2 regions of the Autumnicola musiva genome follow, and region 1 is predicted to be linked to the other one. Evidence: riboswitches for the same ligand, from Rfam matches in the RefSeq annotation. Region 1 holds a riboswitch; the other holds the start of a gene.
The links. A riboswitch is a leader RNA that binds a small molecule or an ion and turns the genes downstream of it on or off. The one in region 1 is predicted to bind thiamine pyrophosphate.

Region 1 (7,587 bases):
ATTCTGAAAAGCACTGGACAACTGAGAGTCAAATTTTCGCTGCTGAAAGTCAGCAGTCTGGGAAGCGATTTTCTTTTCGATTTTTGCCGTCTTTACATCTGCATAAGCCTCTCCCGATAAAACCGGAATGGAAATCCCGGCCTGATAACTGTAAAATCCGGAAGCTCCATTTACCTCCTGAAGACCATACCTAAGATTGAATTTTGGCAGAAAATTAGATTTGGTAAGACTATATTCCGCTTCTGCTAAATCAATTTTCTGCCTGGCGGTGGCAAGTTCAGGGTGATCTGAAAATTCTTCAGCAGAAAGTTTCTGCGGAATCAGCGAGCTGATTTTATAATCTTCAGCAACAGTAAATTCCCTTTCATCGCCAATCCACAAGTTTAATTGCTGCAAAACAGATAGATAATCATGGTAAACCTGCTGTTTCTGAACAACAATTTCTGCGGCTTTGTTCTTCGCCGTTAACATTTCCAGGCGGGAAATGGCTTCCACTTCATATCGCAAATCTACAGCTTCAGAAAAACGCTGATAAACAGAATCCAACCGGTTTAGAACTTCAAATTTTCGGCGGGCAAAATAAGTCCTGCTCCATATTTCACGCACCGCCTGCGCTACCTCCAATTGAGAAAGATCAAAAGATTTCTCGGCAAAAGATACTTTTTCCTTCTGAAGTTTACGGCCGGGCAAAATTCCGAAAATATCAATATCCTGCTGCTGAATTCCAATCTTGGTGTAAATCCCTCTATCCTCATCCAGTTCTTCCCCGCCGGTTAGAATTTGTGTTTCGCCAAAATCCCACGCCGATAGTTTCTGAGCTTTGGCCTGTTCTATTTCCAGCAGCCTGTTCTTCAGTAAATGATAATTCTTTAATGCCATCTCCACTGCCTGCTGCTGATTTATTTCGGGTAAATTCTCATTTAATTCCTGGGACTTTGCATTTATCGGGTTCAGAAAAAACAAAGCTAGAAGAACAGTGGCCGGTACAAACTTTTTATTCAGCTTAAATTTACCTTCCCGCTCTTCTGTCCATTTATACAAAATAGGCAGGATAAACAGCGTGAGTAAAGTAGAAGTGATTAAACCGCCTATTACCACTGTTGCCAAAGGCCGCTGCACCTCGGCCCCTGCCGAGCCGGAAACCGCCATTGGTAAAAATCCCAGCACATCGGTTAAAGCAGTAAGCAATATTGGCCTTATCCTTCGTTTTGTGCCTTCTTTTAAACGTTGGCTTAAACTGGTGACTCCCTCTTCTTTCAGCTCATTTAATCCGCTAATCAATACGAGTCCATTTAAAACAGCAACCCCAAAAAGCACTATAAAACCAACTCCTGCCGAAATACTAAAAGGCATATCCCGCAGCCACAACGCATATACTCCGCCAATGGCTGCCAGCGGAATGGCCATATAGATCATGGTGGTTTGTTTAAAGGATTTTAAAGCAAAATAAATAAGGATAAAAATCAGCAGCAGAGCAATGGGAACAACTATTTGCAGCCGTTCGCTGGCGCGTTCAAAATTTTCGAAAGCGCCGCCATACCTAATATAATATCCCGGCGGTAATTGCAATTCCTCATCCAGTTTCTGTTGAATATCGCTAACTACAGATTTCACATCGCGGTTCCTTATGTTCACTCCCACATACGTCCTGCGGTTGGTGTTGTCCCTGCTTATCTGCATAGGGCCGGGCTGATAAGAAATCTGCGCTACTTCCCTTAACGGTACCTGAGTCCCAGAAAGCAGTGTGACATATAAATTCCTGATATTTTCAATATTTGTACGCTCACTTTCCGCCAGACGAACCACCAGGTCAAAACGTTTTTCCCCTTCAAAAATCACCCCTGCCTTACCTCCTGCAAAAGCCGATTGAATAAGAGAATTCAGTTGATTTACCTGTAGCCCGTACTGCGCCAGTTTACTGCGATTGTAATTCACCGTAATTTGTGGCAGGCCCGAGGTAGCTTCCACTTTAAGATCTGCCACTCCATCTACACCGCTAATAATCTTCCCCATTTCATTAGCCTTGGCAGCCAGAACTTCCAGGTCTTCCCCATATAGTTTCACCGCCACATCTTCGCGCACTCCGGTTAAAAGTTCATTAAAACGCATTTCCACCGGCTGGGTAAATTCGTAGCTAACTCCCGGAATAACACCAATGGTTTTCTTAATTTCGGCAATAAGTTCATCTTTTGTTTCTGCGGAAGTCCACTCCGACTTTGGTTTCAGAATAATAAAACTGTCACCTAAATCCATCGGCATGGGATCTGTGGGAACATCTGAAACACCAAACCTACTTACCACCTGTTCGATTTCAGGAAATTCGTTCAGCAGTAATTTTTCAATTTTAGTTGAAGTGGCTATACCTTCAGACAGCGAACTGCCCGGTTTCAGAATAATGTGAAAAGCGATATCCCCTTCATCCAGCTGCGGAATAAATTCACCCCCCATTCTTGTGAATAAGAAAACAGCCACAGCGAAAAGTACCACTGCAGAACCAAGCACAATTTTGGCTCTTTTGAGAGAAGTTTTTAAAAGCGGTTCATACTTTCTTTGGGCAAAGCTTATAATTTTGTCTCCCCAGGAATTCTTTTGCTTTGGGGATTCCTTCAAAAATAGCGAAGAAATCATAGGCACATAAGTAAGACATAACAGCATTGCCCCTATCATGGCGAAAATAAAGGTTAGCGCCATGGGCCGAAACATTTTGCCCTCTACGCCTTGCAGGGCAAGAATTGGAAGAAAAACAATAAGGATAATCAGCTGGCCGAAAAATGCCGAATTCATCATCTTTTTTGCTGAAGAAGAAGCGATCTCATCCCGCTCTATGTTATCAATTTTCCTGTTCTCTAAAATGCGCTGATGAAGCAGGAATACCGTACTTTCTACGATAATCACCGCGCCATCTACGATAATTCCAAAATCGATGGCTCCCAGGCTCATAAGGTTGGCCCAAACATCAAAAATATTCATCAGGATAAAAGCGAACAAAAGGGATAAAGGAATTGTAGAAGCAACAATTAGGCCTCCGCGCCAGTTGCCCAGCAGCAGGACCAACACGAAAATTACAATAAGCCCGCCTTCCAAAAGATTTCCGGTTACGGTAGAAGTGGTTTCGCTTATGAGTTCACTACGGTCCAGAAATGGTTTTATAGAAACTCCTTCCGGCAACGACTTCTGGATTTGCACAATCCGGTTCTTTACATTGTCAATCACTTCATTGGAATTGGCACCTTTTAACATCATCACCATGCCGCCAACAGTTTCGCCTTCGCCATTTTTTGTAAGTGCTCCGTATCGCACTGCGCTACCAATTTTCACATCGGCAACATCTTGAATGGTAACAGGAATGCCATCAGAATTTTTTACCACAATTTTTTCCAGGTCTTCCACACTGCGGGCCAGGCCTTCCCCGCGAATAAAGTTTGCCTGATGGTCCTTTTCAATATAAGCACCGCCGGTATTGGCATTATTAAGTTCCAGGGCATTAAAAACATCAGAAATACTCAGCCCGATAGCACGCAATTCTTCGGGATTTACAGCAATTTCAAATTGTTTTATCCTGCCACCTACACCGTTTACTTCCACTACTCCGGGTACCATGGCCATTTGCCGGCGTACAATCCAGTCCTGAATCGTCCTGAGTTCAGTAGGAGAATATTCAGCTTTATATTCCTCTTCAACTTCAAGAGTATACTGGTATATTTCGCCCAGGCCTGTGGAAATTGGCCCCATAGAAGGTTTACCAAAACCTTCGGGAATTTCTTCTTTTACGGCGTTCAGCTTTTCAGCTACGAGCTGGCGCGGCAAATAAGTGCCCAGCTCATCATCAAAAACAATGGTAACTACAGAAAGTCCAAATCTGGAGACCGAACGAATTTCACTTACCCCGGGAAGGTTGCTCATGGCCACCTCAACCGGATAAGTAACAAATTGCTCAATATCCTCTGTTCCCAAATTGGGAGCCTGGGTAATCACCTGCACCTGATTATTGGTGATATCGGGCTGCGCATCTACCGGAACTTTAATCATGCTCCAGATACCCGCACCAATAAGTACGCAGGTAAGCAACCCAATAATAAATTTATTATTGATTGAAAAATCAATGATTTTGTTAATCATAGAATTCAGAATTTAATTCAGTTTAAAAATAGCCTTAGAACGGCTTTGACTTCGGGATATAATTATCCCTGTAAAACTGAATTAAACCCGCGGTGGCTGAAAATGAGTATCGGGAATTTCGTCACCCGAATTAACAGCGTTTGCAATAACAAGAGTTGAAATATGCTGCTCAATTAGCGGCGATTCTGAAGTTTGAAAATTTACCACATGAACGTGACAGCAATGACACTGGCAAAAAGGTGAACAGGAATCGGCTTCTTTATCATGGGAATGCTGGGTGTCCAGCTCTGAAATTGTTTCCTGCTGATCTTCGGAAACCAAGGCACTATCATCGCCACAGGGCACTATATTGAGCCCCAGGAAATAAAAAGATAATATTGCGACGATAATTTTCACACTGCAAATATAAAAAAGCTCCGGTACTTTTTAACCCTTCAGCTTAAAAAGCATATTATTAATCACAAAGAAGAATTGTAAATCGTTATAAATATCTTCTGAAAGAATTATTTTCCAAATTTTAAATCTTAACTTTGAATTGAATGCACGGGGTGCCGTAAAAAGCTGAGAAATACCCGAAACCTGATATGGATAATGCCAACGTAGGGATGCAGTTTTAAAATATTTTCCATTTTAAACTCCATTCTGTCTGGTAATATCAGGTTGCAGAATGGAGTTTTTTGTTTAAACATTTTAAGATGGAAATAGAGAAAAAGGATTTTCAGTTGCTGCCGAGGACGCAACAGAACTGGCAGGAAAGACCGGAATGGTTTTTTAACCGTGAACATACCGATACCTATGAACAATGGTATGAAGGAAGATACAAAAGAGCTGAAGTATGGCAGAAAAAGGTAATGGAACAACTGGTTTCCAAAGACAGCAGGGTTAAAACCCTTCTTGAATTTGGATGCGGCACCACCCGTTTTACCCGGTGGTGGAAGGAAATAGGAATTGAAGCTACCGGTGGGGATATTTCTCCGCTAATGCTCTCCCAGGCAATTAATTTGTTTGAAGGTGACCTGGTAATGGCAGATTCACATAATATGCCTTTTAAAGACAATACTTTCGATTCACTGGCATTTATTACCACTTTTGAATATTATAAAGATCCCGTAAAAGTAATTCGCGAAGCTGCAAGGGTGGGAAAATACGGGATAGCCATGGGAATGATGAACAGAAATTCCCCCAAGGTTGCCCGCAGGAGAATACAGGAGCTATTTGGAAAAAACCCGTTTTACCTTACCGCAACTTTCTATACTCCCAAGAAATTAACCGCTATAATTAATGAAGCTTTAAAAGGCAGGGAATATACCATAGAATGGTCCTGTACCGGCCTGCCAAAATGGTTTCCCGTACAACAGTGGAGCCTGCCTTACGGAGATTTCTTCGGACTATATGTGCAATTTAAAGATGTTGACTAATGAGTAAAGAAACCGGAAAAATTGACAATGATATTTTTAAAGAAGTTATTTTCGATAACTGTGGATTTCCACGAAAAGAGGTAAGCGTTGGCCCCGGCTTTGGTGTAGACGTTTCTTTGGTAGATTTACCCAATGGCCTGGCAATGGCTTCAACAAGTGACCCGCTTTCGCTCATTCCTTCTCTGGGGTTGGAAGAATCGGCATGGCTTTCGGTGCACCTTATGGCCAATGATATGGCTACTACAGGATTTGCGCCCATGTACGCACAGTTTGTATTGAATTTACCGGGGAATTTTCCGCAGAAAGATTTTAAAATTTACTGGGAATACATCCACAAATTCTGCCAGGAAATTGGAACTGCAATTACCGGTGGGCATACCGGATTTATTGAAGGCCAGAACTCCACCATCGCCGGTGGCGGTACTTTTACAACCATAGCTCCCAAAAAGGATATTTTGGTATCAAAAAATGCCGCGCCCGGGGATGTGATCCTGGTAACAAAAACCTGCGCAATTTCTTCGTCTTCCATCCTTGGGATGAGTTTTCCGGAGACCGTAAAGAATAAACTTGGCAAAGAAGTTTTTGAGGAAAGCTGCAGGATGTTTTATAAAACCTCTTCTTTAAAAGATGCACTTACTGCCGTAGGAGAAAATGAGAAACATAAAGATGTTACCGCCATGCACGATGTGACTGAAGGTGGCGTTTTAGGCGCTATTTACGAATTGGTAAAAGCATCTGGTAACGGTGCCAGTATTAATGATGACTTACTTCCCATAGCCCATACCCAGCAGGAAATTTGCAGGTTGTTTTCTATAGATCCGCGATATAGTATAGGCGCGGGCTCCATGATTATCACCTGTAAAAAGGGAACAGAAAAGGAGGTTATTAAAAGACTTGAAAAAGAAGATATTCCCTGTAAGGCGGTTGGTAAAATCACTAAAAAGGAAGAAGGAATTAAGTTGGTTGAAAATGGAGAAAGTAAGGGTTTGCCTTATTTTGAACAGGATCCATACTGGGCGGCATTTTTTAAAGCATATAATGAAAAATGGAAATAATGAAGAAGCAGAAGCAGAAAAGGCAAATCTCAGGAGGTGTTTACCTCGTGATCGATCCGTCTATGAATGAAGAAGAATTAATCCTGAAGCTGGAACAAGTTCTGAAAGAGAAAATAGCCGCGGTACAGATTTGGGATCATTTTTCAACTTCAGGAGATGAGCAGGTGAAACTGGTAAACCGCATTTCTGAAATTTGTCATGAAAGGGATGTTCCTGTTTTTTTGAATAACCAATGGGAACTTCTAAAAAAGACCAAAGCTGATGGGGTTCATTTTGACGAAATTCCTAAAGATTTCGAGAATATCAGAAATAATTCAGAAGAAAATGCGCTTTTCGGCTTAACCTGTAACAACGATCTATTTATTATAAAATGGGCAGAAGAGCATCATTTGGATTATATTTCCTTCTGCTCCGTTTTTCCTTCCCCAACAGATAATAGTTGTGAACTGGTAACGTTCGATGCTATTAAAAAAGCGAGGGGAATTACCGATATGCCTATATTTCTTGCGGGAGGAATTCAGCATTCTAATATTAGAGAATTAAAAGACCTAGATTTTGACGGCATAGCTGTAGTTTCAGGAATAATGAGCGCGGAAGATCCTGAAAGCTCCACCAAAGATTATTTATCTGAATTAAAAAAACTTAAAAAATGAAATTAGCGACCATAAATAAATTATGCTGCCCTTTTGATAAAAAAGAAATCGAACTCACAAGTATTTCAAAAGATCTGGAAGAGAATGTAATTGAAGGTTTTCTTACCTGCAATAATTGCAAACGCATCTATCCTATCATAAAAGGCATTCCAATAATGAATCCCGATGAATACCGGGAATTTAAACTGGAACAACCAATCCTTGAAAAATGGCAAAGTCATCTAAAAGGCAGGAAAATTGAAAATTTCAGGCTTGTGGAGGGTGAAAATTTCAAAATTAAGGAGTAAAAGTAGAAAACGAAAAGTGCTGAAGTTCTTAAAGCAAGATCTGTTTTTAAGAAAT
Region 2 (7,587 bases), on a different contig from region 1:
TCCTAATTAATTGGAATCAATTGATTTTAGCTAATGGTATAAAGATTGAATCCCAGCACATATATAAAGTTTTATGGTTCTATCAAAGAATATGGAACTGGTAAACACATAGAAAACAAATAAGATTTTAAAAAACCACATGAATAAGAATATCAGATTTTCTGCTTCAGCTCCAGCTGAAATAATAAAAACAGACAATAACAAACCAAAAAAAGAAGATTCTTCATATGGCGCCGGAAGAGAACGTTTTTCAGGTTCAGATAAGGATTTCAGGAAGGTTTCCTGGAGCACCAGGCACCTTCTTATTTTATTAGGCACTTTTATACTTTTAATCGGTTCAGCTTTTTGTGTTTACCTATTCCAGGCTGAATTTCAGGAAATGAATCTAAATAGAATGGATTCATTGGCAGGTATGTTATTTATAATTCTCACAAGCTTCTTATTAATATTTAAAATTTGCTTTTTACTATATATTGCCAGGTTGTTTTTTCGCTATAAGCCAGTTCCATCTGTTACAGACGAGGAATTACCTTTTTGTACTGTTATAGTGCCTGCTTATAATGAAGGTAAACAAGTCTGGTCCACATTGCATAGTTTAGTTGAGAGCAATTATCCTGCAGAAAAAATACAATTAATTGCCATTGATGATGGTAGTAAAGATGATACCTGGCACTGGATGAAAAAGGCCAAGGATCAATTGGGAGCTCGTGTATCAATTTACCAGCAACCCACTAATAAGGGGAAACGACATGCCTTATATCGTGGTTTCAAACTGGCTAAAGGAGAGGTCTTTGTAACCGTAGATAGTGACTCTATTGTAGAGGAAGACACTTTGCGTAATCTTGTATCTCCATTCATTTCTAATAAAAACTGTGGCGCGGTAGCGGGAAATGTGCGGGTTCTCAATAATGAAAAAGCGATCATTCCCAGGATGTTAAATGTTAGTTTTGTATTTTAGTTTTGAATTCATAAGATCTGCTCAGAGTGTATTGGGTTCTGTATTATGTACTCCCGGCGCCCTGGCTGCCTATCTAAGTAAAGCGGTTATGTCCTGCCTGCCGCAGTGGATTAACCAAACTTTTATGGGAAAAACAACCGATATTGGTGAAGATCGCGCAATGACCACTATGATCCTTAAACAAGGCTATCATGTATTATTCCAACGTAATGCCTATGTCCACACCAACATACCGGAAAGATTTAGTGCTTTACATAAGATGTTTACACGTTGGGAAAGGAGCAATGTTCGGGAAAATCTTATGATGTCAAAATTTGTTTTTTAAATCATTCCGCGAGGGATCAAAATCCGGTCCTCGTATATTACTCTTAAATCAATGGATGCAAATGTTAACGGCTTATCCGCTGTTACTGGTTATGATCATTTTATTGCTTTCACATCCAATTTTGTTTATCAGTTCCACACTGCTAAGTGTTTTTATATTTTCAAGCCTTCCGGCTCTATTTTACGCAAAAAAATATAATTTCTTTGAAGCTTCCTGGGCCTATTCCTACAGTATTTTTTATACATTTGGTATATTCTGGATTACCCCTTATGCAATGGCCACGGCTAGTAAAAGAGGGTGGTTAACCCGTGATTTACCACAGAAAAATTAGTTTGGGCCAGAGTTAAATAATTGAATTTTATAAATTTTCTGAAGGCTTACACCTTCAGAAAATTTCTTTTTTAGATAACTATTGATAATTGACTACCAAACGGGAGTAAGGTTTTTAACTCTTAGAACCCGCTAACGGATAACCCCCACGAATCTTATTCTTTAATGAAGTACGATTTAAAGTTATAAGAAAAAATATTTTTTATTTCCAGACAAAACCCCTTATCTTCGAAAAGTAAACTTTAGGGGTGCTGATTATAATCAGCTGAGATAAAACCCTTTGAACCTGATCCGGTTAATACCCGCGAAGGGAAAAGTGTTATCTACATATTTTCTACCATAGTTCCGTTTTGGAGGAATTCTGGTTTGTATTTACTTTTTCTTTAGGGAATCCCCCTGCAGTTTACAGCTATTAAATATCAAAAAAATGATAACTGTAAACGTAAACAACACCGCCCACACTTTTAATTCACCATCCAATCTTCAGGATCTCCTGACGCAGCTGGCTATTTCTGAAAAAGGAATTGCTGTGGCTGTCAACAATCAGATTATTTCTAAAAGCGACTGGACCAAACGTGAATTAGCCGAAGGTGAAAACGTACTCATTATCAGGGCTACTCAGGGAGGATAAATATGCTTCGGAAGAATTTCCGGAAGCAAAACTATTAGCACTAAACAGAAAGTAATTATGAAACAGGACCAGACTCCAAAGCAGCAAACCATTAGCCGCGCACCTTTTCCCAATTCCGAAAAGGTTTATGTAAGCGGAAAGATCCATCTGGATATAAAAGTCCCGATGCGGAAAATATCCCTGGATGACACAGTGGATAAATTTAACGGAAAAGTAGAAAAAAACGATCCTGTTTTAGTCTATGACACCAGTGGACCGTATACAGATCCATCAGTAGAAATCGATGTAAGGAAAGGGCTGATGCCTATTCGCAACAGCTGGATTGCCGCCCGGGAAGATGTAGAACAGTTACCCGGTCTTTCTTCGGCTTACGGACGCGAAAGGGAGAAAAATGAGAAACTGGACGAACTTCGGTTTAAAAGGAACAGAAAGCCTCTTAAGGCAAAGCCGGGACAGAATGTGACCCAGATGCACTACGCCCGGAAAGGAATTATCACTCCGGAAATGGAATACATTGCCATTCGTGAAAATCAGAAGCTGGAAGAGATCAAACAGATCTCAGAACAACATCCCGGAAACAGCTTTGGAGCCAGTATCCCAAAGGTAATTACCCCGGAATTTGTAAGGGATGAGGTCGCCCGAGGGAGAGCAATTATTCCTTCCAACATTAACCACCCGGAAAATGAACCTATGATCATTGGGCGGAACTTTCTCGTGAAGATTAATGCCAACATCGGGAATTCAGCGGTAACCTCTTCTATTGAGGAAGAAGTGGAAAAAGCAGTCTGGGCCTGCCGTTGGGGAGCAGATACCATCATGGATCTTTCCACCGGAAAAAACATCCACGAAACCCGCGAATGGATCCTGAGAAATTCTCCGGTGCCAATTGGAACCGTGCCTATTTATCAGGCGCTGGAAAAAGTAAATGGAAAAGCCGAAGATCTTACCTGGGAAATTTTCAGGGATACGCTCATTGAGCAGGCCGAGCAGGGAGTGGACTATTTCACCATTCACGCCGGAGTGCGGTTAGCTTATGTTCCCCATACCGCAAAAAGGGTAACAGGATTGGTTTCCCGTGGCGGCTCGATCATGGCAAAATGGTGCCTGGCACATCATAAAGAAAGCTTCCTGTACACGCATTTTGAGGAAATTTGCGAAATCATGAAAGCTTATGATGTTTCCTTCTCACTGGGAGACGGTTTACGTCCCGGAAGTATTGCCGATGCCAATGACTATGCGCAATTCGCCGAACTTGAAACTTTGGGGGAACTTACTAAAATTGCCTGGAAACACGATGTACAGTGCATTATAGAAGGACCCGGCCATATCCCAATGCATATGATAAAAGAGAATATGGATAAGCAACTGGAGGTTTGTGGGGAAGCACCTTTTTATACTTTAGGCCCATTGACCACAGATATCGCTCCTGGTTACGACCACATCACCAGCGGGATTGGCGCAGCCATGATAGGCTGGTTTGGATGTGCGATGCTATGTTATGTGACACCAAAGGAACATTTGGGGCTGCCTAACAGGGACGATGTAAAAGAAGGAGTGATCACTTATAAGATCGCTGCCCACGCTGCAGATCTGGCTAAAGGTCATCCCGGGGCACAACACAGGGATGATGCGCTGAGTAAAGCACGTTTTGAATTCAGATGGGAAGATCAGTTTAATTTGGCACTTGATCCGGATACGGCGAGGTCTTACCACGATGAGACTTTACCTTCTGAAAATGCTAAAGTAGCCCATTTCTGTTCTATGTGCGGACCAAATTTCTGTTCTATGAAAATTACGCAGGACGTGCGAAATTTTGCTGAAGAAAACGGAATGGACACTCACGAGGCGATCGAGGAAGGAATGAAGAAAAAATCGGAAGAATTTAAAGCAAAAGGAAGCGAAGTTTACCTGTAAGCTGAAATTAGATGTTGATTCTTTTTACTTCGGAAGAAAATATTGCTGCTGAAAGGGAACAGCTCACCCGATTTTTCGAGTCCGGGCTGCCCCTTTTGCACGTTCGAAAACCGGGAATGGCCGAAGAAGATATGAAGCTATGGCTATCAAATTTTGAAGAAAAATACCTTCAAAAGATGATACTTCATGAGCATCATCACTTAGCTGATGTTTTTTCGGTAAAAGGAATTCATTTAAAAGAAAATTTTAGAAGAGAACAGGAAGATCTATCAGCCTCTGCCAACCGATTCCAATTGAAAGGTTTTACCGTGAGTTCTTCTTTTCACGATCAGGAAAATTTGGAAAATGAAGCTTCAGCATTTGATTATGTTTTTTTAAGTCCGGTGTTTACTTCTGTTTCCAAAAAGAGATATGCGGGAAAGAAATTTAATGTAGGAAACCTGCCGCACCAAATAATTGCTTTGGGCGGAATTAAAGCAGATAAAATTATGAGAGCAAAAGAAATGGGATATGCGGGAGTAGCGGTACTTGGAGCCGTTTGGACCGCAGAAGATAAGGAACAGGCTTTTACAGGGATTTACAATGAATACAGAAATGTTTACCAATAACAGACCTTTTGTTTTAAGCATTGCAGGATTTGATCCTTCAGTTGGAGCAGGTTTAATGGCTGATATTAAAACCTTTGAAAACCTTAAATGTTACGGGCTGGCGGTAAATACTGCGAATACCATTCAGAATGATGAAAAATTCGAAGCCTGCCACTGGACTTCTGAAGCTATCATTCTTCAGCAACTGGAACTTTTACTGGAAAGTTTTCCTGTGGAAGTGGTAAAAATCGGAATTGTAGAAAATCATCAGGTTTTAAATAATCTGATTGACAGACTGTTTGAGAAGAACAGTAGCATCAGAATTATTTGGGATCCGGTTCTAAAATCAAGTAGCGGATTCACTTTTCAGGAGGTTCAGGAATTTCAGAAAAAGCTGAAATCCATTCTTGAAAGGATATTCCTAATCACTCCAAATTTGGATGAATTGAACATGTTTTATCCCGAATCAACTATGGAAGAAGCAATCCGGAAAATAAGCAGCAAAACTAACTTGTACCTTAAGGGAGGACATCGGTCGGAAGCAATTGGATTGGACGAATTGTTCACTACAGAAGGAGAAAGCCTAAGCTTTAAACCCGGGCGAACCGACTGTACCGAAAAACACGGCAGCGGATGCGTCTTATCTTCGGCAGTTGCAGCACATCTGGCTTTGGGCAATTCCCTTCCGGAAGCTGCACGAAAAGCAAAAGATTACATCGAAAAAGTATTAGCATCAAACAAAACCTTATTAGGATACCACAACGTATGATCTCAAACTTACACTACATATCTCAGGGAGAAACTCCCATTGAACACCTGGAAAACATTCTCAGGATGTGTGCCGCAGGAGCAGACTGGGTTCAGCTGCGCCTTAAAGACGAATCTTTTGAGACGGTTCTGAAAACAGCAAAAGCGGCAAAAGAAATTTGTATAGATTTCCCGGTTAAACTGATAATTAACGATTTTCCGGAGGTGGCAAAAAAGGTAAATGCCGATGGTGTTCATTTGGGAAAGGAAGACAAGTGTCCTTTGGCAGCCAGAAAACTTTTGGGGCCAGATAAGATTATTGGAGGAACGGCTAACACGCTGGAAGATTGCGAAGGCCTTTGTAAAAAGCAAGTAGATTATATTGGTCTCGGCCCCTTCCGGTTTACTACCACAAAAAAGAAACTCAGCTCAATATTAGGAGCAGAAGGTTACCGGAAGCTACTAAATAGTCTTCGTACTAAGGGGAATTCAATTCCTGTAATCGCTATTGGAGGAATTATTCCGGAAGATCTTCCGGTTTTAGCAGAAAGCGGAGTCCATGGGGTAGCTATTTCCGGATGGCTCACAACACATCCGCAACCTGAAATGATCTTTCGGGAAATACACAATCAATTTTCAGAAAAACAACTATGAGCAACACAGATCAATTAAAAATAACAGATAAAACTTTTTCTTCCCGTTTGTTTACGGGAACAGGAAAATTTAGCTCTTCAACAGTAATGCAACAGACGATTTTAGCTTCAGAAAGTGAGCTGGTAACCGTAGCTTTAAAAAGGGTGGAACCGGGAAATGACGATGATCAAATGATCTCTGCTTTAAAAAACCCCCACATTAGCCTTCTCCCGAACACCTCGGGAGTGCGGAACGCCCAGGAAGCTATATTTGCTGCTCAAATGGCAAGGGAAGCCCTGGAAACAAACTGGGTAAAAGTAGAGATACATCCAGATCCTAAATACTTACTTCCAGACCCTGTAGAAACTTTAAAAGCCTGTGAAGAGCTGGTGAAAATTGGTTTTGTGGTAATGCCTTACATTCATGCAGATCCTGTGTTGTGTAAGCGGCTCGAGGAAGTGGGAGCGCAGTGCGTGATGCCTTTAGGTGCGCCAATTGGCAGCAACAAAGGATTAAAAACCCAGGACTTCCTGGAGATTATTATTGAACAAAGCAACGTGCCGGTTATTGTAGATGCGGGAATCGGAAGTCCGTCTCACGCCGCTCAGGCGATGGAAATTGGTGCCGATGCTGTTCTGGTAAATACGGCGATTGCAGTTTCCCCTAATCCGGTAGAAATAGCAAAAGCTTTTAAACTCGCTGTGGAAGCAGGAAGACTCGCCTACACGGCGAAGTTGGCTCCACAAAGACAGCAAGCCGAAGCCAGTAGCCCTTTAACACAATTTCTCTATGAATAGTTTTAAAGACACATTAAGCAATTATTCCTGGGATGAGGTGCTGCAAAGCATTTTTTCCAAAACAGAAGCTGATGTACTTTCTGCATTGCAAAGCAGGAAGAGGGATCTGGAAGATTTCAAGGCCCTGATCTCTCCTGCCGCAAAACCTTTTCTCGAACAAATGGCGCAGCAGAGCAAAGCGATCACCAAAAAACGCTTTGGGAATACAATGCAGATGTACGCTCCAATGTACCTGAGCAATGAGTGCCAGAATATTTGCACCTATTGCGGCTTCAGTATGACGAATAAAATTCCCAGGAAAACTTTGAGCGATACTGAAATAATAAAGGAAGCCGAATTCTTAAAGTCAAAAGGCTACGACCACATTCTGCTGGTAACGGGTGAGGCCAATAAGACGGTGGGGGTTGATTATATGTGTAACGCGGTAAAACTGCTGAGATCTTATTTCTCCAATATTTCCATTGAAATTCAGCCATTGGATCAGGATGAATACGAAAGGTTGATTGAAAATGGACTCTACGCCACATTGGTGTACCAGGAAACTTATCACCGGGAGACTTATAAAATTCATCATCCTAAAGGAAAAAAGTCAAATTTTGATTATCGTCTGGAAACTGCAGACCGACTGGGAAGAGCGGGAATACACAAGATTGGTATTGGCGCTC

Region 2: it holds a riboswitch for thiamine pyrophosphate, as region 1 does, so the genes downstream of both, thiS (sulfur carrier protein ThiS) here and RM539_RS11830 (class I SAM-dependent methyltransferase) in region 1, are expected to answer to the same signal.

The regions. Positions count from the first base shown of each region.
Region 1 covers NZ_JAVRHK010000008.1:55,582-63,168, reverse strand. The annotation lists gene RM539_RS11840 (CusA/CzcA family heavy metal efflux RND transporter) at 1-4,119, opposite strand, end outside; gene RM539_RS11835 (DUF6660 family protein) at 4,201-4,515, opposite strand; TPP riboswitch at 4,654-4,742, shown strand; gene RM539_RS11830 (class I SAM-dependent methyltransferase) at 4,815-5,537, shown strand; gene RM539_RS11825 (AIR synthase family protein) at 5,537-6,592, shown strand; gene RM539_RS11820 (thiamine phosphate synthase) at 6,592-7,245, shown strand; gene RM539_RS11815 (Trm112 family protein) at 7,242-7,532, shown strand.
Region 2 covers NZ_JAVRHK010000003.1:314,091-321,677, reverse strand. The annotation lists partial or broken gene RM539_RS06345 (glycosyltransferase family 2 protein) at 185-1,614, shown strand; TPP riboswitch at 1,848-1,943, shown strand; gene thiS (sulfur carrier protein ThiS) at 2,041-2,244, shown strand; gene thiC (phosphomethylpyrimidine synthase ThiC) at 2,302-4,158, shown strand; gene RM539_RS06330 (thiamine phosphate synthase) at 4,170-4,766, shown strand; gene RM539_RS06325 (hydroxymethylpyrimidine/phosphomethylpyrimidine kinase) at 4,741-5,514, shown strand; gene RM539_RS06320 (thiamine phosphate synthase) at 5,511-6,146, shown strand; gene RM539_RS06315 (thiazole synthase) at 6,143-6,922, shown strand; gene thiH (2-iminoacetate synthase ThiH) at 6,915-7,587, shown strand, end outside.